DNA from 2 places in the Pseudomonas sp. MRSN 12121 genome. Region 1 is predicted to be linked to the other one. Evidence: predicted binding sites of a transcription regulator. Region 1 holds the regulator's gene; the other holds the start of a gene.
What was found. The regulator sigma-54, encoded in region 1, starts transcription at its own class of promoters, with help from an activator protein. The targets are predictions, from matches to a motif close to ANTGGCATNNANNTTGCTNT.
Positions count from the first base shown of each region.

Region 2: TO66_RS26825 (pilin) is a predicted target of sigma-54. The motif match lies at 7,466-7,485, and genes of this name have one in related genera.

Region 1 covers NZ_CP010892.1:1,050,271-1,065,154, forward strand. The annotation lists gene tldD (metalloprotease TldD) at 9-1,451, shown strand; gene yjgA (ribosome biogenesis factor YjgA) at 1,500-2,021, opposite strand; gene pmbA (metalloprotease PmbA) at 2,130-3,476, shown strand; gene TO66_RS04660 (hypothetical protein) at 3,627-4,022, shown strand; gene TO66_RS04665 (aspartate ammonia-lyase) at 4,015-5,391, shown strand; gene TO66_RS04670 (hypothetical protein) at 5,419-5,868, shown strand; gene TO66_RS04675 (superoxide dismutase) at 5,870-6,481, shown strand; gene TO66_RS04680 (ZIP family metal transporter) at 6,514-7,407, shown strand; gene TO66_RS04685 (HPr family phosphocarrier protein) at 7,439-7,711, opposite strand; gene rapZ (RNase adapter RapZ) at 7,729-8,586, opposite strand; gene ptsN (PTS IIA-like nitrogen regulatory protein PtsN) at 8,589-9,053, opposite strand; gene hpf (ribosome hibernation-promoting factor, HPF/YfiA family) at 9,066-9,371, opposite strand; gene TO66_RS04705 (RNA polymerase factor sigma-54) at 9,451-10,944, opposite strand; gene lptB (LPS export ABC transporter ATP-binding protein) at 11,127-11,852, opposite strand; gene lptA (lipopolysaccharide transport periplasmic protein LptA) at 11,852-12,397, opposite strand; gene lptC (LPS export ABC transporter periplasmic protein LptC) at 12,384-12,956, opposite strand; gene TO66_RS04725 (HAD family hydrolase) at 12,965-13,489, opposite strand; gene TO66_RS04730 (KpsF/GutQ family sugar-phosphate isomerase) at 13,489-14,463, opposite strand; gene TO66_RS04735 (ATP-binding cassette domain-containing protein) at 14,739-14,884, shown strand, end outside.
Region 2 covers NZ_CP010892.1:5,896,123-5,911,006, forward strand. The annotation lists gene TO66_RS26800 (oxygenase MpaB family protein) at 1-605, shown strand, start outside; gene TO66_RS26805 (acetyl-CoA C-acetyltransferase) at 755-1,933, shown strand; gene TO66_RS26810 (class I SAM-dependent rRNA methyltransferase) at 2,143-3,159, shown strand; gene TO66_RS26815 (DUF748 domain-containing protein) at 3,273-6,194, shown strand; gene TO66_RS26820 (BON domain-containing protein) at 6,382-6,738, opposite strand; gene TO66_RS26825 (pilin) at 6,995-7,411, opposite strand; gene TO66_RS26830 (type II secretion system F family protein) at 7,771-8,988, shown strand; gene TO66_RS26835 (A24 family peptidase) at 8,991-9,863, shown strand; gene coaE (dephospho-CoA kinase) at 9,860-10,483, shown strand; gene yacG (DNA gyrase inhibitor YacG) at 10,480-10,683, shown strand; gene TO66_RS26850 (hypothetical protein) at 10,688-10,903, opposite strand; gene TO66_RS26855 (energy-coupling factor ABC transporter permease) at 10,967-11,656, opposite strand; gene TO66_RS26860 (hypothetical protein) at 11,653-12,120, opposite strand; gene TO66_RS26865 (undecaprenyl-phosphate glucose phosphotransferase) at 12,523-13,959, shown strand; gene TO66_RS26870 (mannose-1-phosphate guanylyltransferase/mannose-6-phosphate isomerase) at 13,959-14,884, shown strand, end outside.

The sequences.
Region 1 (14,884 bases):
TAAAGCATATGAGCGGGTTGTTATCTTCAGTCAGTGAACACCTTCTGGCGCCCGGTGGCGTGACCCTCGAAAGCCTGCAGGGCGTGCTCGGCGATCTGGCCGGCCCGGGCATCGATGCCGCCGACCTGTATTTCCAGGGGCAGATTTCCGAGTCCTGGTCGCTGGAAGACGGCATCGTCAAGGAAGGCAGCTTCAATCTGGACCAGGGCGTTGGCGTGCGGGCGCAGTCGGGGGAAAAGACCGGTTTCGCCTACAGCAACGCCATCACCCATGAGGCCCTGGGCCAGGCGGCCCGCGCTGCGCGCTCGATTTCCCGGGCCGGGCAGAACGGCACCGTACAGGCGTTCAGCGCCCAGGACGTGGCTCAGCTGTATGCGCCGGACAACCCGCTGGAAGTCATCAGCCGGGCGGAGAAGGTCGAGCTGCTCAAGCGTGTCGACGCCGCGACCCGTGCCCTCGACCCGCGCATCCAGCAGGTCAGCGTGAGCATGGCCGGGGTCTGGGAGCGCATCCTCGTGGCGTCCACCGACGGCGGCCTGGCCGCGGACGTGCGTCCGCTGGTGCGCTTCAACGTCAGCGTGATCGTCGAGCAGAACGGCCGTCGCGAGCGGGGCGGCCATGGCGGCGGCGGGCGTACCGACTACCGTTATTTCCTCAGTGAAGACCGGGCCATGGGCTATGCCCGCGAGGCCTTGCGCCAGGCCCTGGTCAACCTGGAAGCCATCCCTGCGCCGGCCGGCACCTTGCCGGTGGTCCTGGGGTCGGGCTGGTCCGGCGTGCTGTTGCACGAGGCGGTGGGCCACGGCCTGGAAGGCGACTTCAACCGCAAGGGCAGCTCGGCCTACAGCGGCCGCATGGGCGAAATGGTCGCCTCGAAGCTGTGCACCATCGTCGACGACGGCACCCTGGCCGGGCGTCGCGGTTCGCTGAGCGTCGACGACGAAGGCACCCCGACCGAATGCACCACCCTGATCGAGAACGGCGTGCTCAAGGGCTACATGCAGGACAAGCTCAATGCCCGCCTGATGGGCGTGGCCCGCACCGGCAACGGTCGGCGCGAATCCTATGCGCACCTGCCGATGCCGCGCATGACCAACACTTACATGCTGGGCGGCGAAAGCGATCCGGCGGAAATCATCGCCTCGGTGAAGAAAGGCATCTACTGCGCCAATCTGGGTGGCGGCCAGGTGGATATCACCAGTGGCAAGTTCGTGTTCTCCACCAGCGAGGCTTATCTGATCGAGGACGGCAAGATCACTGCGCCGGTCAAGGGCGCGACCCTGATCGGCAACGGGCCGGAAGCCATGAGCCGGGTGTCGATGGTCGGTAACGACCTGGCGCTGGACAGCGGGGTGGGGACTTGCGGCAAGGACGGGCAGTCGGTGCCGGTGGGTGTCGGCCAGCCGACCCTGAAGATCGATGCGATCACCGTGGGTGGCACGGGCGCGTGAGGCATGACGCGACGGGTGGGCTGCGTGGCAACCCACCCGGGCCGAGGTTCAACGCAGGCCGCGTTGGGTCTCGTCCAGCTCGCGGATGTATTTGAAGATTTTACGGCTGGAGGCGGGCGGCTTGTTGTGCGCCACCTCATGCTGGGCCTGACGGACCAGGGAACGCAGTTGCTGGCGATCCGCTTCCGGATAGTCGGCGACGAACTTCTCCAGGACCGCGTCGTCGCCGGCGATCAGGCGGTCGCGCCAGCGTTCCAGGTTGTGGAAGCGTTCGTTGTACTGGCGGGTGGAGGCGTCGAGCTGGTCCAGCAGTACCAGGATCGCGCTGGTGTCCTGATCGCGCATCAGCTTGCCGATGAATTGCAGGTGGCGTTTGCGCGCGATGTGGGCGACATGCTTGGGCGCATCCGCCAGGGCCCGGCGCAAGGCGTCGGTCAACGGCAGTTTGTTCAGCAAGTCGGGCTTGAGTGTTGTAAGGCGCTCGCCGAGATCAACCAGAGCATGCAGCTCGCGTTTGACCTGGGATTTGCTTTTCTCCCCATCGAGGGAGTCGTCGTAAGAATCAACCATGGTGGCAGTCCGCAAAGAAACGCCGCCATGATAACCAGTCGGGGCCCGCTTGTCCGGCCCGGTCGCTCGAAGGCCTTGAGCGAAAGCAGAATTTGAGTGGAGAACACCATGAGTGCAGTAGAAAGCGTCGGCCCGCAGGCTTTGCCGGCACTGCAGGAACAAGTCGAGCAGATCATCGCTGAGGCCAAGCGCCAGGGGGCCAGCGCCTGCGAGGTAGCGGTTTCTCTGGAGCAGGGCCTGTCGACCTCGGTTCGCCAGCGAGAAGTGGAAACCGTCGAATTCAATCGCGACCAGGGATTTGGCATCACGCTGTATGTTGGCCAGCGCAAGGGTTCGGCCAGCACTTCGGCCAGTGGCCCCGAGGCGATTCGTGAAACTGTCGCCGCGGCCCTGGCTATCGCCAAGCACACCTCGGAAGACGAAAGCTCCGGCCTGGCCGATGCCGCGCTGATGGCTCGGGACGTGCCGGACTTCGATCTGTTCCATGCCTGGGACATCACCCCGGAGCAGGCCATCGAACGGGCGCTGGCCTGCGAAGCCGCGGCCTTCGCTGCCGACAGCCGGATCAAGAACGCCGACGGCACTACCCTGAGCACCCATCAGGGTTGCCGCGTGTACGGCAACAGCCATGGTTTCATCGGGGGTTATGCCTCGACCCGCCACAGCCTGAGCTGCGTGATGATCGCCGAGGCCGACGGCCAGATGCAGCGCGACTACTGGTATGACGTCAATCGCCAGGGCCAGTTGCTGGACGATCCGGTGACCATCGGCCAACGTGCCGCGCAACGGGCCGCGAGCCGCCTGGGCGCGCGACCGGTGCCGACCTGCGAAGTCCCGGTGCTGTTTTCCGCCGAGCTGGCCGGCGGCCTGTTCGGCAGCTTCCTGGGGGCGATCTCGGGCGGCAACCTGTATCGCAAGTCGTCGTTCCTCGAAGGTGCGCTGGGCCAGCGGCTGTTCCCCGAGTGGCTGACCATCGACGAGCGTCCGCACCTGATGCGCGCCCTCGGCAGTTCGGCTTTCGACGGCGATGGCCTGGCCACCTACGCCAAGCCGTTCGTCGAAAACGGCGAGCTGGTGTCCTATGTGCTCAGTACCTATTCCGGACGCAAGCTCGGCCTGCCCAGCACGGCCAACGCCGGAGGCGTGCACAACCTGTTCGTGACCCATGGCGAGGAGGACCAGGCGGCTCTGTTGCGGCGCATGGGCCGGGGCCTGTTGGTCACCGAGCTGATGGGCCATGGCCTGAACATGGTCACGGGGGATTACTCCCGGGGCGCGGCCGGTTTCTGGGTCGAAAACGGCGAGATCCAGTTCGCCGTCCAGGAAGTGACGATTGCCGGCAACATGCGCGACATGTTCAAGCAGATCGTTGCCGTGGGTGACGACCTGGAGCTGCGCAGCAACATCCGCACCGGCTCGGTGCTGATCGAGCGGATGACAGTCGCCGGCAGCTAAGCGGCGATTGTTTCCACAGAAGCGCGCGTCCCGCTCGGGACGCGCGCTTTTTTATTGCCTGGATGCTCACTCACGGGGGCGTGATCCTATCCTTGTTTTGATTCTCAATATCATATAATAATAAATCTCATTATCGAATGAGCCCAGGTCATGAGTTCTGCCTTGCACGAGCAGCCTTATCTCGAAAGCTGGCGCTGGATGAGTCGCCAGATCCGTTGTGCCCTCGATCCGGACGAACCGCGCCTGATCGAGCATTACCTGGCCGAAGGGCGCTACCTGGCGTGTTGCACCGCTACCTCGCCCTGGCTGATCGCCGAAACCTCATTCCGTCTGCTGCTCGACACCGCCACCGACACCGCGCTGCCGTGGCATTGGCGTAGCCAGTGCCTGGACCAGGCCTGGCGCCCGCTGCGCGACCTGGAACGCCTCTCTTTCTGCAAATGCCGGCTCAAGCGCTGGCAAAGCCATGCCTGGCAGCTGGCGACCTGCTCGTTGCTGCCTTCCATTCCCCTGATCGAACTGGTGCAAGGATTTCCCGATGAGTAATACCCGTATCGAACGCGACAGCATGGGCGAACTGCGTGTCCCGGAACAGGCGCTGTATGGCGCGCAGACCCAGCGCGCGGTGGATAACTTTCCCATCAGCCACCAGCGCATGCCGGCGCAGTTCATTCGTGCGCTGATCCTGGCCAAGGCGGCCGCGGCCAAGGCCAACGTCGAACTCAAGCAACTGAGCGAAGCCCAGGGCAAGGCCATCGTCGATGCTGCCCAGGGCCTGCTGGAAGGCGATTTCATGCAGCATTTTCCGGTGGATATCTTCCAGACCGGTTCCGGCACCAGTTCCAACATGAACGCCAACGAAGTCATCGCCACCCTGGCCAGCCGTTTGCTCGGCGAGCCGGTCAACCCCAACGACCATGTGAACTGCGGGCAGAGCAGCAACGACATCATCCCCACCACCATCCACGTCAGCGCCGCGCTGGGCCTGCACGAACAACTGCTGCCGGCGCTGGTGCACCTGGTGCAGGTGATCGAGCGCAAGGCGGTGGAGGTCCATCCGTTTATCAAGACCGGGCGTACTCACCTGATGGACGCGATGCCGGTGCGCATGAGCCAGGTGCTGGACGGCTGGGCGCAACAGCTCAAGGCCAATATCGGCCACCTGCAGGACCTGCTGCCGAGCCTGCAGTCGCTGGCCCAGGGCGGTACCGCGGTGGGTACCGGGATCAACGCCCACCCGCAGTTCGCCGCCGGTTTCAGCCGGCAACTGAGCAGCCTGACCCAGGTGCAGTTCACGCCAGGCAAGAACCTGTTCGCGCTGATCGGTTCCCAGGACACCGCGGTGGCGGTCTCCGGCCAGCTCAAGGCCATCGCCGTCACCCTGATGAAGATCGCCAACGACCTGCGCTGGATGAACTCCGGGCCCTTGGCCGGCCTCGGCGAGATCGAGCTGGAAGGCTTGCAGCCGGGCTCCTCGATCATGCCGGGCAAGGTCAATCCGGTGATTCCGGAGGCCACGGCCATGGTGGCGGCCCAGGTGATCGGCAACGACACGACCATCACGGTGGCGGGGCAGTCGGGCAACTTCGAGCTCAACGTCATGCTGCCGATCATTGCCCAGAACCTGTTGAGCAGCATCGAGCTGCTGGCCAACTCCAGCCGCCTGCTGGCGGACAAGGCGATTGCCAGCTTCCGGGTCAACGAGCCCAAGCTCAAGGAAGCGTTGTCGCGCAACCCGATCCTGGTCACGGCGCTCAACCCGATCATCGGGTACCAGAAGGCCGCGGAAATCGCCAAGACCGCCTACAAGCAAGGGCGCCCGGTGATAGACGTGGCCCTGGAGCACACCGACCTGTCACGCAGCCAGCTGGAAGTCCTGCTCGACCCGGAAAAACTCACCGCGGGCGGCGTGTAAATCCCGATATTGCTTTGGAGGTTCACCATGGAGCACTGGAAACGCACGATCGAAAGGGCTAACCGTTTCTTCATGCAGGGCGACCTGGTGGACGCCCGTGAGTACTACTTGCAGGCCCTGGCCCTGGCGCAAGTGCTGTTCGAGCGCTGGAGCGATGCCGACGAAGCGGTGGCGGCTTGTGTCATCTCCCATCACAACCTGGCGGATCTGCACCTGCGCCTGAACCAGCCGGAGGAGAGCGCGGAATATCTCTGCGCCATCCATCAGCGGCTGTTGCAGGCCATGCAGGACGGCCGCCTGGCGCCGGCGCTGCGCGAAGCCGCGTTGCGCCAGAGCAGCAAGACCTATGTCGAGTTGCTCAATTTCATCAGCGAGCACGGCGAGTACCCCCGCACCCATCGCCTGCTGGAGGGCACTGTCGCGCCATCGACCTCCGGCGTCGCCCCTCGCGATGTCCCTCACTACGGAGCCCACTGATATGTCCTATACCTTGCCTGCATTGCCCTACGCCTACGATGCCCTGGAACCGCATATCGATGCGCAGACCATGGAGATTCACTACACCAAGCACCACCAGACCTACATCAACAACCTCAATGCCGCCGTGGAAGGCACCGAATGGGCCGAGTGGCCGGTAGAGCGGCTGGTGGCCGGCGTGCAGCAACTGCCGGAGACGCTGCGGGCGGCGGTGATCAACCAGGGCGGCGGGCATGCCAACCACTCGTTGTTCTGGGCGGTAATGGCGCCGACAGGCGGAGGCAAGCCAGAGGGGGCGCTGGCTGAAGCAATCGAGGGGCAACTGGGGGGCTTCGACAGTTTCAAGGACGCCTTCACCAAGGCCGCGCTCACTCGCTTCGGCAGTGGCTGGGCCTGGCTCAGCGTGACCCCGCAAAAGACCCTGGTGGTCGAAAGCAGTGGCAACCAGGACAGCCCGCTGATGAAGGGCAATACGCCGATCCTTGGCTTGGACGTCTGGGAGCACGCCTATTACCTGCGATATCAGAACCGGCGGCCGGAATACATCAATGCGTTCTACAACGTGATCAATTGGCCCGAGGTTGCCCAGCGCTACCAGGCCGCGCTGGCTTGAGCCCCCTTCTATAAAAAGATCTAAGGCTGACTATGGGCACTGAAACACTGACGATCAGCAGCGGACGGATGTTCCGCTACGCATTCGGTTCGCTGTTGCTGTTGGCGGGTACCGCATTGCTGGTGGCACAGGGCCTGTCCTGGCTGAACCTGGAACCGCGCTTGTTGCGGGCCTTGCAGGGTGGGGCGGTGTGCGCCTTGGGAACCGCGCTGGGGGCGGTGCCGGTGTTGGTGATTCGCAAGATGCCGGTGGCGTTGAGCGACACCCTGCTGGGCTTCGGTGCCGGGGTGATGCTGGCGGCCACGGCCTTTTCGCTGATCGTGCCGGGGATCGCCGCGGCCGAGAACCTTGGCCTGTCGCCCTGGGCGTCGAGTGGCCTGATCAGCTTCGGCATCATGCTCGGTGCGCTGTTCCTGTTCCTGGCGGACCGCAAGGTGTCGGGCGGCAGCCCGGAGACATTCGTCGGCACCCTCGAACACCCGGTCATCCCGCCGCGCATCTGGCTGTTCGTGTTCGCCATCATTGCCCATAACATCCCCGAAGGCATGGCCGTGGGGGTTTCCGCAGGGGGTGGCATGCCGGAGGCCGACAGCCTGGCGATGGGTATTGCCTTGCAGGATGTGCCGGAAGGCCTGGTGATCGCCCTGGTGCTGGCGGGCGCCGGCATGTCCAGGGTCAGGGCATTCCTGATCGGTGCTGCGTCAGGCCTGGTGGAGCCGGTATTCGCGCTGCTCTGCGCATGGCTGGTGAGCCTGGCGGAAATGCTATTGCCCCTTGGGCTGGCTTTGGCGGCGGGGGCCATGCTGCTGGTGGTCACCCACGAAGTGATTCCCGAGTCACGCCGCAACGGTCATGAAAAGCTGGCCAGCCTGGGTTTGTGTATCGGCTTCTGCCTGATGATGGTGATGGATACGGCACTCGCCTGAGTGCCTGTCCGGCGGGCTTGCCCCGCCGGGCTCATTCGCCTTCGTCGAAGTAGTTATTGATCAGTGCCGCCAGCGCATCCAGCGCTTCCTGCTCCTGCTCGCCCTCGGTCTTCAGGTGAATCTTGGTGCCTTTGCCGGCGGCCAGCATCATCATCGCCATGATGCTCTTGCCGTCGACCATCGACTCTGGCGTCCTGCCGGCGCGGATCTGGCAGGGAAACTGGCCGGCCACACCGACGAATTTGGCCGAGGCACGGGCATGCAGGCCCAGTTTGTTGATGATTTCAATTTCCAGAGCAGGCATCGCGGGGTTGGATCCTTTCAGCTGAGGTCGCGGTGGCGAACCTGGACGTTCTTCAGGGACTTCTGCAGGACCTGGCCCAGGCGTTCGGTCAGGTAGACCGAACGGTGGTGACCGCCCGTGCAGCCGATGGCAATAGTGACATAGGCGCGGTTGCTGGCGGCAAAGCGCGGCAGCCATTTCAGCAGATAAGTGGAGATGTCCTGGAACATTTCCTCGACATCCGGCTGTGCGGCCAGGTATTCGGCAACCGGCTGGTCGAGCCCGGATTGGGCGCGCAGCTCGGGTTTCCAGTACGGGTTGGGCAGGCAGCGCACATCGAACACCAGGTCGGCGTCGACGGGCATGCCGCGCTTGAATCCGAAGGACTCCACCAGGAACGCCGTACCCGGTTCCGGCTGGTTCAACAGGCGCAACTTGATGGTGTCGCGCAGTTGATACAGGTTCAGGTTGGTGGTGTTGACCTTGAGGTCGGCGAGGTCGGCGATCGGGCCCAGCAGATGGCTTTCGTCTTCGATCGCCTCGGCCAGCGAGCGGTTGTTGTTGCTCAGGGGGTGGCGGCGACGGGTTTCCGAAAAACGCTTGAGCAGGGTTTCCTCGTCGGCGTCCAGATAGAGCACGTCGCACTGGATATGCCGGCTGCGTACTTCCTCCAGCAGTTCAGGGAAGCGTGACAGGTGGCTTGGCAGATTGCGTGCGTCGATCGAAACGGCGACCAGCGGTTGCGTCAGTTCGGTATGGATCAGCGCTCGCTCGGCCAGCTCGGGCAACAGGCCGGCCGGCAGGTTGTCGATGCAGTAATAGCCGTTGTCCTCGAGTACGTTGAGGGCGGTGCTTTTACCCGAGCCGGAACGGCCGCTGACGATGATCAAACGCATGGCTACTGACCGTTCTGTTCGTCCAGGACAACCTTGTACAAGGCTTCGTTGCTGGTGGCGCTGCGCAGTTTGTCGCGCACCTCTTTGCGGTCAAGCATGCTGGCAATCTGCCGAAGCAGTTCCAGATGGGCATCGGTGGCGGCTTCCGGGACCAGCAGCACGAACAGCAGGTCGACCGGTGCGCCGTCGATGGCGTCGAAATCGATGGGAGCGTCCAGGTGCATCAGGGCACTGATGGGCGACTCACAGCCTTTGAGGCGGCAGTGTGGAATGGCGATGCCGTTGCCAAAACCGGTAGAACCCAGTTTTTCACGGGCAATCAGGCTTTCGAAGACATCTTGCATCTCCAGATCCGGCACTTCGCGGCTGATCAGGTTGGCAATTTGTTCGAGGGCGCGTTTTTTACTGCCGCCCGGCACGTTCACCAGGGAACGGCCGGGGGTCAGGATGCTTTCAAGTCGGATCATGGGAGGGGAGTGTTAGCGACCCGTGCCTTGGAGAAGGTGGAGTTGCTTTTCCTTATGCTTTTTCAGTTGGCGGTCAAGCTTGTCCGTGAGCAAGTCGATTGCGGCATACATGTCGTCATGTTCTGCATTGGCGACGACTTCCCCACCGTGGATGTGCAGCGTGGCCTCGATTTTCTGCTTCAGCTTCTCGACGGCCAGCGTTACCTGCACATTCGTAATCTTGTCAAAGTGCCGCTCCAGTCGGTCGAGTTTTTCGCCGATGTAAGCGCGCAGAGGTTCGGTCACTTCCAGTTGGTGTCCACTGATGTTGACTTGCATACAGCTTCTCCTTCGTTGCCAGTGCATAAAGCGGCAGGTCGATTGACCTGCCACTGGAACGCTATGGCGAGCCCGCCGGTTACATCAACCGCTTCCGTTCGCTGGAAGGCGCAATCCCAAGGGATTCGCGGTACTTGGCGACGGTACGACGGGCTACCTGAATGCCTTGTGCCTCCAGTAAACCAGCGATCTTGCTGTCACTCAACGGCTTTTTCTGATTTTCCGCGGCGACCAGTTTCTTGATGATCGCGCGGATCGCCGTGGACGAGCATTCGCCGCCTTCGGAGGTACTTACGTGGCTGGAGAAAAAGTATTTCAGTTCATAAATGCCCCGTGGGGTATGCATGAATTTTTGCGTGGTCACTCGTGAAATCGTCGACTCGTGCATGCCGACGGCTTCGGCGATGTCATGCAGGACCAGCGGTTTCATCGCCTCGTCGCCGTACTCGAGAAAGCCGCGCTGATGCTCGACGATCTGGGTGGCGACTTTCATCAGGGTCTCGTTGCGGCTTTGCAGGCTCTTGATGAACCAGCGGGCTTCCTGCAGCTGGTTGCGCATGAAGGTGTTGTCGGCGCTGGTGTCGGCGCGCCGCACGAAGCCGGCGTACTGCGGATTGACGCGCAGGCGCGGCACGGATTCCTGGTTCAGTTCCACCAGCCAGCGTTCGTTGTCCTTGCGCACTATCACGTCGGGGACTACGTATTCGGCTTCGGTGGATTCGATTTGCGAGCCCGGACGGGGATTGAGGCTCTGTACCAGCTCGATGACCTGGCGCAGCTCGTCTTCCTTGAGCTTCATGCGGCGCATCAGCTGGCTGTAGTCGCGGCTGCCGAGCAGGTCGATGAAGTCGGTGACCAGGCGCTTGGCTTCGGTCAGCCAGGGAGTCTTGGCAGGCAGCTGGCGCAGTTGCAGCAGCAGGCATTCGCCGAGGTTGCGGGCGCCGATGCCGGCCGGCTCGAATTGCTGGATGCGGTGCAGGACGGCCTCGATCTCGTCGAGTTCGATATCCAGCTCCGGGTCGAAGGCCTCGAGGATCTCTTCGAGGGTTTCATCCAGGTAACCCTGGTTGTTGATGCAGTCGATCAGGGTGACGGCGATCAGGCGATCGGTGTCCGACATGGGGGCCAGGTTCAACTGCCAGAGCAGGTGGCTCTGCAGGCTTTCGCCGGCCGAGGTGCGGGTGGTGAAGTCCCACTCGTCGTCATCGTTGCTGGGCAGGCTGCTGGCGCTGGTCTGGTAGACATCTTCCCAGGCGGTGTCGACCGGCAGGTCGTTGGGAATGCGCTCGTTCCATTCACCGTCCTCGAGGTTGTCCACCGTCGGAGCGGTTTCCTGGTAGGAGGTTTCCTGGATATCGGTATTGGGTTTCTGTTCGGTGCTGTCGGCCAGCGGATCGGTGTTGTCGAAGTCGTCGCCTTCTTCCTGGCGCTCGAGCATCGGGTTGGACTCCAGGGCCTCCTGGATTTCCTGTTGCAGGTCCAGGGTCGACAATTGGAGCAGGCGGATGGCCTGTTGCAGCTGCGGGGTCATCGTCAGCTGCTGGCCCATTCTGAGGACTAGCGATGGTTTCATGGCAGGGGCTTAACACCTTATTAGCCGGCGCACATGCGCCATCCACTACAGGGCGCGTGAGCGCCAAACATAAGCAAATTATATGCCTGAAACTGAAGTGTTTGCCTAGAGCGCTGTAACAATAAAAACAGCAGGGTTTTATTGGGGCGGGCGCTCTGGCGACCAGCCAAACACCTCAGGGCTTACAGGCGGAACTCATGGCCCAGATACACTTCCTTGACCAGTTGGTTGGCCAGGATGGTTTCGGCGTCGCCTTCGGCGATCAATTGACCGTCGTTGACGATGTAGGCGGTTTCGCAGATGTCCAGGGTTTCGCGGACGTTGTGGTCGGTGATCAGTACGCCGATGCCCTTGGCCTTCAGGTGGTGGATGATCTGCTTGATGTCGCCCACCGAGATAGGGTCCACGCCGGCGAAAGGTTCGTCGAGCAGGATGAACTTGGGAGCGGTGGCCAGTGCGCGGGCGATTTCCACGCGGCGACGCTCACCACCGGAAAGGCTCATGCCGAGGTTGTCGCGAATATGGTTGATGTGGAATTCCTGCAGCAGGCTTTCCAGTTCCAGGCGGCGTCCGGCCTTGTCGAGTTCCTTGCGGGTCTCGAGGATGCCCATGATGTTGTCGGCTACCGAGAGCTTGCGGAAGATCGAGGCTTCCTGGGGCAGGTAGCCGATCCCGGCACGCGCGCGGCCGTGCATCGGCTGGTGGCTGACGTCCAGGTCGTCGATCAGGATGCGTCCCTGATCGGCCTGGACCAGGCCGACGATCATGTAGAAACAGGTGGTCTTGCCGGCGCCGTTGGGGCCGAGCAGGCCGACGATCTGGCCGCTGTCGATGGACAGGCTGACATCTCGCACGACCTGGCGGCTCTTGTAGCTCTTGGCCAGGTGCTGGGCTTTCAGAGTTGCCATTACTGGGCCTTCTCGTCGGTTTTCTTTTTCGGCTGGATGACCATGTCGATCCGTGGACGCGACTCGGTGACCTTGCTGCCGTTGGCGCGACCGGCGCTGGCCAGCTTCTTGTTCGTGTCGTAGACGATTTTCTCGCCCTGGGTGATGTTGCCGTCCTTGTCGATGACCTTGGCGCGGTCGATCAGTACGACACGGTTTTGCGCGGCGTGGTACTGGATGGTAACGCCATAGCCCTGGACAGGCTTGGTGTCGCCCTGGGTTTGCAGCTGTTCGAAGTAGGCCAGGTTGCCCACCGAAGTCACCACGTCGATATCGCCGGTCTGGGTACGGGTGATGGTCACGGTGTTGCCGGTGACCTTCATCGAGCCTTGGGTGATGATCACGTCGCCCCGGTAGGTGGCTACGCCATTCTTGTCGTCCAGTTGAGCGTCGTCGGCCTGGATGCGGATGGGTTGCTGGCTATCGTTCGGCAGAGCCCAGGCGCTCACGCTTCCCAGTGCTGCGCCCAGACTGAGCAAAATAGGGAGGGTTTTAACGAGCCTCATACTGTCCTCTTACGTTCGATAGCAGGTTCATCCTGCCGTCTTTCAAATACGCTTTCATTCCCTTGCCAGTCGTCACGCCGCCGGCTCCGTCGATTCTAACGTCTTGATCGGTCTGCGCATATTGCTTCTGCGGGAATACTGTCATGCGGGTCGTGGTGATCAACAGGTTGCGATTCTTCTCGTCGGTGCGGGCAACTCGTACCGAATCGATCAGCTCCACCTCGGTGCCGTCCGGGTTGACTTCGCCGCGCTCGCTCTGGACGTGCCAGGGAAAGGCGGTGCCCCGATACATGTGCAGGTCCGGGTTGGTCAGCAGCGTTACCTCGGTGGCCTTGAGGTGCTCGACCTTGTCGGAAGTCATTTCGTACTGCAGCTTGCCGTCGGGCAGGTACTGCACGCTGTGAGCGTTGATGGCGTAGTAGTCGATGGCGCTTTCGTCGACCTGCACGACCGGCTTGTCGAGGAAGCGTTCCGGGCTGATGTTCCAGTATCCCACCGCCAGGAACAGCGCGGTGATGATGCCGAAGATCAGTATGTTGCGAATCTTTTTGCTCAGCATGGGAGGCTCTATAGGTAGGCGGCGTGGGCCGCTTCAAGGCTGCCTTGGGCGCGCAGGATCAGTTCGCAGAACTCACGGGCGGCACCTTCGCCGCCGCGGGCCTGGGTGATGCCGTGGGCATGTTCGCGGACGAAGCTGGCGGCATTGGCCACGGCCATGCCCAGCCCCACCCGGCGGATCACCGGCAGGTCCGGCAGGTCGTCGCCCAGATAGGCGACCTGCTCATAGCTTAGGCCCAGTTGGGCGAGAAGCCCGTCCAGAACCACGAGTTTATCCTCGCGGCCCTGGAACAGGTGGGGGATCCCCAGGTTCTTCGCCCGGCGCTCGACCACCGGCGTCTTGCGTCCGCTGATGATCGCCGTCTGTACGCCCGCGGCCATCAGCATCTTGATGCCCTGGCCATCGAGGGTATTGAAGGTCTTGAACTCGCTGCCGTCTTCGAGGAAATACAGGCGACCGTCGGTCAGTACGCCGTCGACGTCGAATACCGCCAGCTTGATGTGCTTGCCGCGTTGCAGCAGATCCGTGCTCATTACATGACTCCCGCGCGCAGCAGGTCGGACAGGTTGAAGGCGCCGATCGGGCGATCTTCCTTGTCCACTACGACCAGCGCGTTGATTCGATTGTCTTCCATGATCTTCAGGGCCTCGGCCGCCAGCATTTCGGCGCGGGCCGTCTTGCCGTGAAGGGTCATGACTTCATCGATGGTGGTGTGATGGATATCGATGGTGCGATCCAGGGTGCGGCGCAGGTCGCCGTCCGTGAAAACCCCGGCCAGGCGGCCGTCGGCCTCGACGATGACGGTCATGCCCAGGCCCTTGCGGGTCATTTCCATCAGGGCGTCCTTGAGCAGCGTGCCGCGCTGGACCTGCGGCAACTGATCGCCGGCGTGCATCACGTTCTCGACCTTGAGCAGCAAGCGACGGCCCAGGGCGCCTCCCGGATGGGAGAAGGCGAAGTCTTCGGCGGTGAAGCCGCGGGCTTCCAGCAGCGCCACGGCCAGGGCATCGCCCATGACCAGGGCGGCGGTGGTCGAGGAGGTCGGGGCCAGGTTCAGCGGGCATGCTTCCTGCTTGATCTGGACGTTGAGGTTGACCTCGGCGGCCTTGGCCAGCGGCGAATCGGGGTTGCCGGTGATGCTGATCAGCTGGATGCCCAGGCGCTTGATCAACGGCAGCAGGGTCACGATTTCATTGGTCGAGCCGGAATTGGACAGGGCCAGGATCACGTCGTCCCGGGTAATCATGCCCATGTCGCCGTGGCTGGCTTCGGCCGGATGGACAAAAAATGCCGTGGTGCCGGTGCTGGCCAGGGTCGCGGCGATCTTGTTGCCGATATGCCCGGACTTGCCCATGCCGACCACCACTACGCGGCCTTTGCTGGCCAGAATCATCTCGCAAGCGCGTACGAAATCTGCGTCGATATGGGGCAGCAAGCCTTCTACTGCTTCTATCTCGAGGCGGATGGTGCGTTGTGCCGATTGAATCAGGTCGGTGGATTGGCTCATGTCAGAAATCGTATAGCCTGATGAAAAGGCGGCGATTATAGCGGTAATGATCGATTCCCTCACGCAAGTTCGTCAGCCTTTGTCTTTCCGGGAGTCGGAATTGCCGGGAATGTCCGTTTTAGCCTGTCGTGATCCTGAACGCGGATGGCTTCGGTCTTGGGGGCTCCGTATCAGCAGTGATATAGTTCGCCGCCAGTTCGGCCTGCCCCTGGGTGCCGGTACTCCCGGCAGGGAGCCAAGCGTCCGAGTGAGAGGCTGCATCGCAAGGAGTTTAGATGAGTGCCGATAACGCCTACGCGGTCGAGCTGAAGGGACTGTCCTTCAAGCGCGGTGCGCGCAGCATCTTCAATAATGTCGATATCCGTATTCCACGCGGCAAGGTCACCGGCATCATGGGACCTTCCGGTTGCGGCAAGACCAC
Region 2 (14,884 bases), 2.1 Mb from region 1:
GCACCGCGCAGTTCATTTCCGGCACCACCTTCGGCTCGCGGCAGGATGCCGAGTGGCTGATCGACAAGGTGCGCACCATTCACCTACAGATCGTCGGCCACGCACCCGACGGTCGCCCCTATGCCGCCAGCGATCCACACCTGCTGACCTGGGTGCACGTGGCCGAAGTCAGCAGTTTCATGGCGGCGCATCTGCGCTACTGCAACCCCCGGTTGTCTGCCGCGGATCAGGACCGCTACTACGAGGAAGTCGCGTTGATCGCCGAGCGCCTCGGAGCCACCGAGGTGCCGCGTTCGCGCCAGGCGGTGGCGCACTATCTGGCCGGGATGCGCCCGCAACTGCTGTGCGACGAGCGCAGCCATGAAGTGCTGCGCCTGTTGCAGGCGGCACCGGCGCCCAGCCGCCTGGCCAAGCCGTTCGGTTCGCTGATGATGCAGGCCGGCATCGACCTGCTGCCCGACTGGGCCAGCGCCCTGTTCGGCATCGACCAGGGGCCGCTGCAACGCCAACTGATCCGTGCCAGCGTCAACCGCAGCGCGCCGATGCTGCGCTGGGCAGTGCGCAACGGCTCGATCCATCGCGCGCGCCGGCGCATGGGCCTGTAATACCCGACCGTTCGAACAGAATGCGACCCACCGGTTCGCGATTGGCCGCCTCGCGACGTTCTATGCAACCATGATTTTCTCCGTTCGCGGGCATCGCTCCCCTGGCGGTCGCCGGATGCCCAGGCCACACAACAATGAGGATTCACGCCATGCAAGACGTCGTAATCGTTGCCGCCACCCGCACCGCGGTCGGCAGTTTCCAGGGTTCGCTGGCGAACATCCCCGCGGTCGATCTGGGTGCCGCGGTGATCCGCCAACTATTGGCCCAGACCGGCCTCGACGGCGCCCAGGTCGATGAAGTGATCATGGGCCAGGTGCTCACCGCCGGCGCCGGGCAGAACCCCGCCCGCCAGGCCGCGATCAAGGCCGGCCTGCCCCACGCCGTGCCCGCGCTGACCCTGAACAAGGTCTGCGGCTCCGGCCTCAAGGCTCTGCACCTGGGCGCCCAGGCCATCCGTTGCGGCGACGCCGAGGTGATCATCGCCGGCGGCCAGGAGAACATGAGCCTGGCCAACTATGTAGTGCCCGGCGCCCGCACCGGCCTGCGCATGGGCCACAGCCAGATCGTCGATACCATGATCAGCGACGGCCTGTGGGATGCCTTCAACGACTACCACATGGGCATCACCGCCGAGAACCTGGTGGACAAGTACGGCATCAGCCGCGAAGCCCAGGACGCCTTCGCCGCCGCTTCGCAGCAGAAAGCCGTGGCCGCCATCGAGGGCGGGCGCTTCGTCGACGAGATCACCCCGATCCTGATTCCCCAGCGCAAGGGTGACCCCGTGGCCTTCGCCACCGACGAGCAGCCGCGCGCCGGCACCACCGCCGAAGCCCTGGGCAAGCTCAAGCCGGCATTCAAGAAAGACGGCACGGTCACCGCCGGCAACGCCTCGTCGCTGAACGACGGCGCCGCCGCGGTGATCCTGATGAGCGCCGCCAAGGCCAAGGCCCTGGGCCTGCCGGTGCTGGCGACAATCGCCGCCTACGCCAACGCCGGGGTCGATCCGGCGATCATGGGCATCGGTCCGGTGTCCGCCACCCGCCGCTGCCTGGACAAGGCCGGCTGGTCCCTGGACCAACTGGACCTGATCGAAGCCAACGAAGCCTTCGCCGCCCAGGCGCTGTCGGTGGGCCAGGAGTTGGGCTGGGATACGAGCAAGGTCAACGTCAACGGCGGCGCCATCGCCCTTGGCCACCCGATCGGCGCCTCGGGCTGCCGGGTGCTGGTGACCCTGCTGCACGAAATGCTCAAGCGCGACGCCAAGAAAGGCCTCGCCACCCTGTGCATCGGCGGCGGCCAGGGCGTGGCGCTGGCCATCGAGCGCTAACCCCACGCTGTTTTTGTAGGAGCGAGGCTTGCCCGCGATAGGTCATCAACGATAACGCGCAGTGCCTGATGCTCTGCGGTGTGACGACGTTTGTTTCGCGGGCAAGCCTCGCTCCTACAGAAGCCCTCCGCGTTCCCCGACCAGCCACGCCTACCAGGGCCAAACGAAGCTGGTAAACTGCGCCGCCCACTCATTCGCAAGGCGCCCGCATGTCTTCCTTGAACCAGGCGCTGCGCGCCGCTCTCGATCAGCGCCAGGACCTGCTCGCCGAACTGCACCAGCAAGGCACCGACTGCTATCGGCTGTTCCATGGCAGCCAGGAAGGCGCCGGGGGCCTGACCATCGACCGTTACGGCCCACAGTTGCTGGTCCAGAGCTTTCACCAGAGCCTGGAACGCGACGCCCTGCTGCACCTGCACGAAACCATCGACGAACACCTCGGCCTGGGCACCCTGCTGGTCTACAACGACCGCTCCCAGGGCAATTCGCGCATCGACCGCAGCGACCCGGTCTATCGCGCCGAAGAAGAGGCATTGCAAGACCTGGTCGGCCACGAATGGGGCCTGAACTATCGGGTACGCGGACGCCATGCCGGCCAGGACCCGTTGCTGTTCCTCGATCTGCGCAACGCCCGCGGCTGGGTCAAGGCCCACAGCGCCGGCAAGAGCGTGCTGAACCTGTTCGCCTACACCTGCGGCGTCGGCCTGAGCGCCGCGGCCGGAGGGGCCCGTGAGGTGTGCAACCTGGACTTCGCCGAAGGCAACCTGGCCGTCGGCCGCGAAAACGGCCTGCTCAACCCGCACTTGCCGACCATGCAGTTCGTGCAGTCGGACTACTTCCCGGCGATCCGCCAACTGGCCGGCTTGCCCATCACTCAGCGTCGCGGACAGAAGTTGCCCGGCTACCCGCGCCTGGAGCAGCGCCAATACGACCTGGTGCTGCTCGACCCTCCCGCCTGGGCCAAAAGCGCGTTCGGCACGGTGGACCTGCTGCGCGACTATCAAAGCCTGCTTAAGCCGGCCCTGCTGGCGACCGCCAAGGATGGCGTGCTGATCTGCTGCAACAATCTGGCAAAGGTGGCGATGGACGACTGGCGCGAGCAAGTGCTGCGTTGCGCCGAGAAAGCCGGACGGCCAGTACGTGAATGGCAGGTCCTGACGCCGGGCCGCGATTTCCCGTCCATGGACCGGCAGCCGCCGCTCAAGACCCTGATATTGCAGCTCTGATCCCGGGCGGGGAATCTGAACAATCCTGTTTGCGACAGCCATGGGATTGCTTCGGAACCGGAAACGCGTGCCATACTCCAACGCACTTCCGATTCAGACAGATGAAGCTTCGCATGACCAAAGGATTGATTCGCGCTCTCGGCGCCTTGTTGACCGCTCTCGCCCTTTACAGTCTTCTGGGCTTTCTGATTTTGCCGGGCATCGCCTTGCGGGTGGCCAATCAGCAACTGGCCAACTACGCGACGGTGCCGGCCAAGATCCAGCGCATCGAACTCAATCCGTTCAGTCTCGAACTGACACTCTGGGGCCTGAACATCGGCGAACCGGGCAAGGAACAGGTCGCCTTCGAGCGCCTGTACGCCAATCTGCAACTGGACAGCCTGTGGACCCGCGCGCTGCACCTGGCCGATGTCGAGCTGGACAAACCCAAGACCGAGATCCTGTTCGCCAAGGACGGCAAGCTCAACCTGCTGGGCCTGTTCAATATCCCGGCCAGCGAACCGACTCCCGACGATCCCGAGGCCAAGCCGTTCCCGCTGCGCATCGAGCGCATCAAGCTGGCAGGCGGCTATGTGCACTTCGAGGATGCGCGCCCCAGCGAGCCCATCGAGTTCCTGTACGACAAACTCGATTTCGAACTGAAAAACCTCAGCACCCTGCCCGACGACAACGCCGACATGACCCTGGTCGCAGCGGGGCCCGAAGGCGGGCAGATCGACTGGAGCGGCAATTTCAGCCTGACGCCGATCGCTTCCGAAGGCACCCTGAAAGTCACTGACGGCAAGATGAAACTCTGGTGGCCTTATGTACGCGATGCTGTGCCCCTGGTCCTCGAAGACGGCGTGCTGAACCTCAATACCCACTACAAGTTGAACCTGGCCAAGGAAACCGAACTGCTGCTCAGCGACACCTCGGTGAGCGTCGCCCCCTTCGCCATCAAGGCCCCCGATGGCCGGCCTCTGGCCCGCCTGGAACGCCTGGACGTCAGCGAAACCACGGTCGACCTGGCCAAGCAGCAAGTGGTGGTCGGCAAGATCCGCAGCCAGAAACTGGAAACCTGGGCCGCCCTCGAGGCCGATGGCCAGCTGGACTGGCAGAAACTGTTCGCCAGCCAACCGGCCAAACCCGCCGCGAAACCGGCGCCGGCCGCCGCCGATACGCCACCGCCGCCCGCCCCGGCACCGAGCAAGCCGTGGCAAGTGCTGCTCAAGGACGTGCAACTGCGCAACTACCAGGTGCACCTGGCGGACCGCAAGGCCAAGCCAGCCGTGGCCCTGGAAGTCGGGCCGCTGAACCTAGACGTGCAGAACTTCGACAGCCTCAATCAGTCGCCCTTCAACCTCAAGCTCGACACCGGCCTGGGCAAGCAGGGCAAGGTCCTCGCCAACGGCGTGGTCAACCTGCAACCTATCACCGCCAAGCTCGCAGTGCAGACCAGGGACATCGACCTGCGGGTCGCGCAGTCCTATATCAGCCCGTTCATTCGCCTGGAGCTGCGCAGCGGGATGCTCGGCAGCGATCTGGCGGTGGACCTGAAAAATGTCGATCCCCTGACGTTCAGCGTTACCGGCCGGGCCCAGGTGGACCAGTTGCATACCCTGGACACCCTGAAGACCCGCGACTTCGTGAAATGGCAGCAACTGGTGCTCGAAGGCTTGAACTACCAGCACGGCAACAGCCTGACGATCAACAAGGTCAACCTGCTGCAACCCTATGCGCGCTTCATGATCAACGATGACCGCACCACCAACATCGATGACCTGCTGATCCCGCAGCCCGCCGACAACAGCCCGAAGGCCGCCGCCAAGCCGGCCGCCAGCCAGGAGAAGCCCCTGGCGATCCATGTCGGCCAGATCGCCATCAACGACGGCTCGGCCAACTTCGCCGACTTCAGCCTGACCCCCAACTTCGCCACCGCCATCCAGCAGCTCAACGGCCAGATCGGCACCATCGACAGCCGCGAGGCAAAACCGGCCAGCGTGGATATCAAGGGCAAGGTCGACCGTTATGCGCCGGTCACCATCAAGGGCAGCGTGAACCCGTTCGATCCGATGGCCGCGCTGGACATCGCCACCAGCTTCAAGCGCGTCGAGCTGACCACCCTGACGCCCTATTCGGGCAAGTTCGCCGGTTATCGCATCCGCAAGGGCCGGCTCAACCTCGACCTGCACTATGTCATCACCAAGGGCCAGCTCAAGGCCGAGAACAAGGTGGTGGTCGAGCAACTGGAACTGGGGGAAAAAGTCGACAGCCCGGATGCCGTGAGCCTGCCGCTGAAACTGGCGGTCGCGTTGCTCAAGGACGTCGACGGCAAGATTTCCATCGAGCTGCCGGTGACCGGCGACCTCAACAATCCGCAGTTCAGCGTCATGCCGATCGTCTGGCAGACCCTGCGCAACCTGATCGTGAAGGCCGCCGCGGCGCCCTTCAAACTGATCGGCGGGCTGATCGCCGGCGGCGGCTCGGAAGACCTGGGCAGCGTCTCGTTCGCCCCGGGCTCCAGCGAGTTGAACCAGGATGCGCAAGCGGCGCTGGTCAAACTGTCCAATGCGCTCAAGGAACGTCCGGCGCTGCGCCTGGAAATCGAAGGCACCGCCGCCCAGAGCAGCGATGGCCCGCTGATCGCCGAACAACGGTTGGAGCGCGAATACCAATACAACTACTACAAGATGCTCCAGCGCCGTGGCGAGAAAGTGCCGGCCCAGGCATCGCTGCTCAAGGTGCCGGACGGCGAGAAGGCCCCGTTGCTCGAAGGCATTTATCGCACCCGCCTCAAGGCCCAGCCTCCGGCCGAATGGAAGGACCTGGGCAAGGAAGAGCGCACCGCGAAAATGCGCGAAGGCGTGATCAAGTTCTGGAGCGGCAGCGACGTCCTGCTGCGCCAGCTGGGCCAGGAACGGGCCAGCAGCATCAAGGACTTCCTGGTGGACAAGGGCCAGCTAGCCGATGACCGGGTGTACTTCATCGACGCCAACCTGGGGCAGGCCGAAAGCGATGGCCGGGTCGTCACGCCCATGCACCTGGACGCCGAATAAGCGCTCCGTCCGGCCCGGAAACGGGCCGGCATTCGGTCCCCACAACGAAACAGGCCCCGACACACTGTGCCGGGGCCTGTTTCGTTGTTGAAAGTGGCCACATCCCTATGGCCGTTCGCATGAACCTTCAAGGCGCGGCAGGCTCGTCTACCGCGCCTTCTCCCTGTCCAGGCAAGAAGCTTGAGGCTTACTCGGCTTTCAGACCGTCAGCCGATACTGCTTTCACGCCTTTGATTTTCTTGGCGATGTTGACCGCGGTTTGTTTCTGCGACTCGGTCACGGCAGTGGTGGAAGACAGGGAAACCACACCCTTGTTGGTTTCAACCTTGATATCGGTCCCTGGAATGCCTTTTTCAGTGACGAGATCCGCTTTGACTTTGGTGGTGATCCAGGTGTCGGAAGTGGCTTCCTTGGCCTTGGTCACTTCACCCGCCGCGAGCACCATTGGCGCCTGAGTAGCTTGAGTGGTCTGGGCAAATGCAACGTTAGCCATGGTCAGGGTCAGAGCGGTAGCAGTTGCAGCAGCGATAGCGAACTTCTTCATACGAGTAACTCCTGTTCTTCTGGAAGACCTGCGCCATGTCCTGGCAGCAGGGTTACTAGGTAGATTGCAGGCGTTATGCCAAGTTCCGAGAATCAATAAACCCCTTTAATATCAACAAGATACAAAAATCGCGAATTTCCACGATCATGCAAAATGCATGACCGGTGAATAATTTTGCATGCAAGTTGCATTCACCCATGCCCCTAACCTGCTGAATTCCCGGCCTTTTCCCGAACAGCCGGAACGCCTGGCGACCTCAGCTGCCACTGGCGGTACAGCCTTTGGGCGAGTAATCCGCGGGAACCGTGGTGCTGCATACCCAGCCGTCGGCCGTGGTGCGGGTCAGGGTGAGCGTCTTGTTCAGCACCGGGGCCGGCGCGTTGAGGATGGTGCAACCGATCGTCCCGGCACCGGTGGCCGCCGAGCCTGCGGCAGTCAGGGTGCAGTTCGACGTCGCCGCCTTGCCGCCGACCAGCTCCAGGGTCGGGTCGCTGCCCTGGTTGAGCACGTCCTCGAAATTGACCTTCAGCGCCGAGGCCTCGGCCAGCGCCGCGGTGACCTTGGCCCGCGCCTGGTATTTGGAATACAGCGGCATGGCAAAGGTGGCCAGGATGCCAATGATCGCCACGACGACCAGCAATTCGATCAGGGTGAAACCTTTCTGATACTTCATCTATCTGCTCCAGGCAGTGGATATTCGAGGGGAGTCGACGCTCACCACACAGCCATAGCACGGCCTGTGCCAGCCCCCGCGGCCCAGGCCGCACGGGGCTCGAGCGACCTTGGGCCATCGCGGGTGAGCGCCAGGAGTCGCACTATCTGACACTTTTTGTCAGCCAAGTGCCCCAGGCCAGCCGTCATCGCGGGCTACGCTGTCAAGCGACACCCGACGCCACAACGACCCAGGACAAGGAACGTATCGGGCTATTCAAACTCTATGGACCGGCCACCGCGCCCCGCGCGGTGGCCCATTGGGCATCACCCAGGGCATTGCCGTCCTGGGGCCTCCACCACTACCCGGGGCTGAACAGCATGGCGGTCAAGGCAGCAAAGGTCAGGGTCTACCTGTGGGAAGGCACCGACAGGCAAGGCCGCAAACTGCGCGGCGAATTGAGCGGCCATACGCCCTCGCTGGTCAGGGCGCAGCTGCGCAAGCAGGGCATCAGCCCGGGCAGGGTCCGCAAGAAAGCCCCTTCCCTGTTCCAGCGCACGCCCCCCGTAAAGGCACGCGACATCAGCCTGTTCACCCGCCAACTGGCGACCCTGGTCAAGGCAGGCGTACCGCTGCTGCAAGCCTTCGACATCATTGCCGAGGGCTTCGACAACCCGAACATGCGCAAGCTGATGGAAGAGCTGAAACAGGACATCGCCGCCGGCAGCAGCTTCACCAGCGCCCTGCGCAAGCGCCCGCGGTATTTCGACGAGCTGTATTGCAGCCTGGTGGATGCGGGGGAGCAGGCCGGCGCCCTGGAAACCCTGCTGGAGCGGGTAGCGACCTACAAGGAAAAAAGCGAAAACCTCAAGACCCGGATCCGCAAGGCCATGACCTATCCGCTGGCGGTGATCGGCGTGGCGCTGGTGGTCACCGGCATCCTGCTGGTCAAGGTGGTGCCGCAATTCCAGGCGATGTTCTCGGGCTTCGGCGCGCAGTTGCCGGTGTTTACCCAACTGGTGATCGCCCTTTCGGTATTCGTGCAGCAATGGGGATGGCTGCTGGCGGGCGGCCTGGTCGCCAGCATCCTGGGGCTGCGCCACGCCAATAGGCGCTCGCCGCGTTTTCGCCAGTGGCTGGATGCCCTCCTGCTGAAGCTGCCGGTGATCGCGCCGCTGGTGCACAAGTCTGCGGTGGCGCGCTACGCCCGCACCCTGTCCACCACCTTCGCCGCTGGAGTACCGCTGGTGGAGGCCCTGGGCTCGGTGGCCGGTGCCACGGGCAACCAGGTGTTCAAGCAGGCGGTGAACCGGATCAGGCAGGAAGTGGCGACCGGCATGCAACTGCACTTCGCCATGCGCACCAGCGGCGTGTTTCCCGGCATGGCCGTCCAGATGACCGCCATCGGCGAAGAGTCGGGCGCCCTGGACGCCATGCTGGACAAGGTCGCGATCCACTACGAGGACGAGGTCGACACCCTGGTCGATACCCTCGGCAGTCTCATGGAGCCCGCGATCATGGTAGTTTTGGGCACCCTCGTCGGCGGCCTGGTGGTCGCCATGTACTTACCCATCTTCCAACTCGGCACAGCGATCTGAACATGTCATTGAGTGAAGTCCTGGCCAGCGCCCCGCTGGTCTTCGTGTTATCGACGCTGGTCCTGGGCCTGATCGTCGGCAGCTTCCTCAATGTGCTGGTCTGGCGCCTGCCGAAGATGCTCGACCAGGACTGGCGCGCCCAGGCCCGCGAGATCCTCGGGCTGCCCGCCGAACCGGCCGGGCCGACCTACAACCTGCTGCTCCCCCACTCCCAATGCCCGCATTGCGCGCACCCGATCCGCCCCTGGGAAAACATCCCGCTGCTCAGCTACCTGCTGCTGCGCGGCCGCTGCTCCGCCTGCAAGGGCCCGATCGGCCGGCGCTACCCGCTGGTGGAGCTGGCCTGCGGCCTGGGCTCGGCGTTGGTGGCCTGGCATTTCGGTTTCGGCTGGCAGGCCGGGCTGATGCTGTTCCTGAGCTGGGGCCTGCTGGCGATGAGCCTGATCGATGCCGATCATCAACTGTTGCCGGACGTGCTGGTGCTGCCCCTGTTGTGGCTGGGCCTGATCGTCAATGGCTTCGCGCTGTTCGTCAGCCTGCACGACGCGCTGTGGGGCGCCGTGGCCGGCTACCTGTGCCTGTGGTCGGTGTACTGGGTGTTCAAGCTGCTGACCGGCAAGGAAGGGATCGGCCACGGCGATTTCAAGCTGCTGGCGCTGCTTGGCGCCTGGGGCGGCTGGCAGATTCTGCCGCTGACACTGCTGCTGGCCTCGCTGACAGGCGCGCTGATGGGGGTGATCATGCTGCGGCGGCAGCGGGCGCAGATGTCCACGCCCATTCCTTTCGGTCCCTTTCTGGCCATCGCCGGCTGGATTGCCTTGCTCTGGGGTGGTCAAATAACCGACCTCTATTTGCAGTTTGTCGGTTTCAGATGACCAAGCCTGTTCTCAAACCCTGGATTCTCGGCCTTACCGGCGGTATCGGCAGTGGCAAAAGCGCCGCCGCCCAGCACTTCATCGACCTGGGTATCCATGTAGTGGATGCCGATCACGCGGCCCGCTGGGTGGTAGAGCCCGGCCGGCCGGCCCTGGCACGTATCGCCGAACACTTCGGCGACAGCGTGCTGTTGGCCGACGGCCAACTGGACCGCGCCGCGCTGCGCCAGTTGATCTTCGAGGTCCCGCAACAGCGCCTCTGGCTCGAAGCCCTGCTGCATCCGCTGATTGCCGAGGAAATCGTCGCGCACCTGGCTCGCGCCGAGTCGCCCTACGCGATCCTGGTGTCACCGCTGCTGATCGAATCCGGGCAATCGACGATGACCGAGCGGATCCTGGTCATCGATGTGCCGCAATCCGTGCAGATCGAGCGCACCCTGCGCCGCGACGGGATCAGCGAGCAGCAGTTGCAGGCGATTCTCAAGGCCCAGGCGAGCCGCGAGGAACGCCTGCGCCATGCCGACGATGTGCTGGTCAACGACCGCGACCTCGCCTGGCTGCACAGCGAGGTCGAACGCCTGCATCACTTTTACCTTACCTTGCGTGGAGGCCAGTCATGAGCCAACCCCTGACCGTGGAATGTCCAACCTGCGGTGCGCCCGTGGAATGGACCGCGAGCAACGTCAACCGTCCGTTCTGCTCGGACCGCTGCAAACTGATCGACCTCGGCGCCTGGGCGGCCGAAGAACACAAGATCCCGGTCGGCCCGGACGCCGAGGACGAGTTGTTTTCCGACGATCTGCCGCCCCGTTCCCACTGAGCCGTCAAGGCCTCATGAACGGGTAGTCCTGCGTGTCGTCGAGGTTCTCCGCGAGAAACTGCAACTCGTCCGCCAGATCCTCGGCGTCGCGCACCCGCCGGCTTTCCTGCACCACCGCGCTGAGCAGGGCGCGCAGGCTCAAGCCCGGCTCGAAACCTTCCGCCTGCGCGGTATCCAGGCTGTTACGCAGTTCCTGGCGCGCCCACTCGTACACACTCATGCCCATGCTCCCAAAGGTTTTGCCAGAGCATGAACCGCGTCTGCGGAAGGTATTTGACCTGGGTCAAGAACGCGGGTCGTCGTCCTTCCAGGGCGCCGACAGGTAGCGGGTGCGGTTGAAGGTTTCCAGCCACTCGGGGCAGAACACCACCAACGCGCTGACCACCATGCCGTTGATAAAGGCCTCGGGGAAGATGATCAGCCACAGGTAGCCGATGAAGTCCTCCAGCCACTCCGGCATGGCAAAACGTCCGTCGAACCACAGCAGGCCCAGGCCGACCAGCAGGCACAACAGGGCCGACAATGCGGCGGCAAAAAAGCCGGAGCAGAAGATGTACACAAACGGGTTACGCGGCTGCGCACGCTCCACCAGGATCGCGCAGCCTTCGGTGACCAGCACCGGCAGCAGGATCAGCAAGGCGCCGTTGATACCGACCGCCGCCAGGTCCTGGCGCCCCAGGGCGACCAGCCCCAGTTGCGCCACCAGCCCGCCGACGATCGCCAGGGGCCAGTCCAGCAACAGGGTCACCGCCGTCATGCCGATGAAGTGATAGGACACGCCGGTATCGAAGTCGCGGCGCACCAGCCACAGCATGAACAGCGCGAACACCGTGCCGAACAGCAAATGCTGGCGCCGGCTGTCGCTGAACAGCTCGACCCAGGGCGAGCGCCAGGCCGCCCAGAGCAGCACGGGGGCATAGATCAGCCAGCCGACGCCCAGGGTGAGCGGCGACAGCAGCTCGGCGCCGATCATGGTCGCACCTGCTCCAACGCCTCACGCAGCTCGGCGGCGCTGGCGTATTCCCGCCGCGCCACCAGCCGGCCCTCGTCGAGCTGCAGCCACAGGACCTTATCCACCGCCCCGACGTAGCGCGGCGCTACCCGCCCGTCGCGGTCGAGCATCACCCGATAGGGGTAATCGCGCATCGCCGGCACCGCGAACATTCGGGCGATCAGCGCCGGCATACGCTGGATATCGGCGACGAATACCGTGCGCCGGTCCTCCAGGTAGCCCCTGGGCCGATCCTGCAAGGCCGCGTTGACCAGTTTCGCCCCCTCCATGCTGCGCGCCACCAACAGCGTCCGCGCCTGCCCATCGAGGCTGTAGGCCTGGTCGTACTGATCGAGCAGGGTCCAGGGTGCTAGCCGCTCGCCCACTTCGACCGCCTGCGCCAGCAACGGCAGCAACCCCAGCACCAGCCATGACCAATACCTCACCGCATCTCCCCTCTTTCCTCGATTAATCGGCAGCGGCCAGTCTACACCGCCCGGTCATGAGTGCCGGAGCGACGCCGTCCGTCAGCCCGCTGCCAGTGGGCAATTTGCCTTCATGGCCCGTGGCGCCGGGCTCAATAGCCAACTTCATGACGCACACCCCGCCTTCCGTTCGTCTTGAACCGCACAAAACGTCAAAAAAGCGATTAATAATGAGTACTCGAAACTAAAATCACAAAAAATAGTCAATTACTTGACCATTAAACCTCACAAATAGTATCTTTTTGCCACTATTGGCGACAAAAAACAGGCTTTCCTGTCACCAAACTTGGCTTTTCAACCCTGCCTCTGTAGCGGCTTTCTCTTTGACAGAGCTGGGTTTTTACCTGGCAGCGATGGGACTCGATGCTTAAGAAATCAATCGACAGCAGGTTTCTGACCCGAACCGGATTCATGGAACTCTTCATCGCCGGGGTCAAGCTGACGCACGCGCTGTCCGCGGCCCTGCCCGGTATCCTGCTGTTCCTCAGCGCCGAATCGGCCAGCACAGACCTGTTGCCCACGGTGCTGGGCCTGCTGCTGTTCTTTGCCGTGATCACCGTCATCCTGTTCCAGGCCCAGGGGGTCTACTCCGAGGAGTTCTTCAGCAATCGCCTGCGTTTTCGCACCATGCTGGTGGCCTGGACGTCCGCGTTCTGCATCCTGCTCGTCATGTACCAGGGGCTGCGCCTGCTGCCGGTGTTCAGCCTGTCGGACCTGTTCCTGTGGTTCGGCGTCGGCCTGGTGCTGTTCGGCATCGAACGCCTGTTGCTGCTGCGCCTGTTCCACTCCTGGATGGCCAGCGGCAAATACCTGCAACGCACGGTGATCCTCGGCTTCAGCGAAAGCGCGCTGTACCTCGCCGAACACATGCAGCGCCATGGCGACATCCGTTCCGGGCTGATCGGCTTCATCGACGATCGCAGCGAGCGGGTGCCCGCGGAGTTCTGCGACCTGCCTTTCCTGGGCAATACCCGCAACCTGGAAGAATTGATCCGCGGCGAACAGGTCGACCAGGTGCTGATCGCCCTGCCCTGGGCCGCCCACGCGCGCATCGGCGAATTCGTCCAGCGCCTGCGCCAGCTGTCGGTGAACGTCGCCCTGGTGCCCGATCCGACGACCCTGCGCTTCGGCCATAACCGCATGACCGACGTCGGCGGCATCCTGATGTTCAACACCTCGGAGCTGCCGCTGCGTGGCTGGTCGCCGCTGATCAAGCGCTGCGAGGACATCGTGCTCGCCCTGCTGGGCCTGATCCTGTTTTCCCCGGTGCTGCTGGCCACCGCGGTGGCGGTCAAGCTCGACTCCCGCGGCCCGGTGCTGTTCCGGCAGAAGCGCTATGGCTACAACGACCGGCTGATCCGTGTGTTCAAGTTCCGCTCAATGTATGTCGAGCAGGCGGACCTCAACGCCGAGCAACAGACCACCCGCGAAGATCCGCGGATCACCCGGGTCGGGCGCTTCATCCGCAAGACCAGCATCGATGAGCTGCCGCAGCTGTTCAACGTGCTGCAGGGCAACATGTCGATCGTCGGCCCGCGTCCGCACGCGACCGCCACCAAGGCGGCGGGCGTGCCCTTCGAGCAGGCCGTGCGCGAATACAGCTCGCGCCATCGGGTCAAGCCGGGCATTACCGGCTGGGCGCAGATCAATGGCTACCGCGGCGAAACCGACACCCTGCAGAAAATCCGCAAACGCGTGGAGTACGACCTCGACTACATCTCCAAGTGGTCGGTCTGGCTGGATCTGTACATCGTTTTCATGACGGTTCCGGCCGTCCTCTCGACGAAGGAAGTCTATTGATGAGCGCATTCGCTGGATTGATCCCATGCATAATTTCCGGCGGTTCGGGCTCGCGCCTGTGGCCCGTCTCCCGGCAGAACATGCCCAAGCCGTTCATCCGCATGCGCGATGGCCAGAGCCTTCTGCAAAAGACCTTCCTGCGCGCCGCCAGCCTGCCGGACGTCGGCTGCGTGGTCACGGTGACCAACCGCGACCTGCTGTTCCGTTCGCTGGACGAATACCGCGCCGTCAACCCGCACCAGCTGGGCCTGGACCTGCTGCTCGAACCGTTCGGGCGCAATACCGCCGTGGCCATCGCCGTGGCGGCCCTGCATGTGCGCGAGCATTGGGGCGACCAGGCGCAGTTGCTGATCCTGCCGGCCGACCACCTGATCCTCGACCAGGACGCCTTCGCCGACGCCGTGGACAAGGCCCGCGGCCTGGCTGCCGCCGGTTACCTGGCGACCTTCGGCATCCAGCCCGACAAACCCGAAACCGGCTTTGGCTACATCGAGCAGGGCCTGGCGCTGCAACAGGGCTTCCAGGTCGCGCGCTTCGTCGAGAAGCCCGACCTGGTCACCGCCCAGGCCTACCTCGACGGCGGCAGGCACCTGTGGAACGCGGGCATGTTCTGCTTCCGTGCCGACACCCTGCTGCAGGAACTGACGCTGCACGCCCCCGAGGTGCTCGCCGCCGCCCGCGCCTGCCTGGAGCAAGGCTCGAGCCTGGACAACCCGAACTGCCGCCAGCGCGAGCTCGACGCCGGCAGCCTGGGCACGGCCCCGGACATTTCCATCGACGTGGCCCTGATGGAGCGCTCCGAACGGGTCGCCGTGGTGCCTTGCTCGATCGGCTGGAGCGACATCGGTTCCTGGGACGCGCTACGCCAGCTGACCCCGAGCGACGAAGCCGGCAACCAGGTCAATGGCCAGGCCGTCCTGCATGA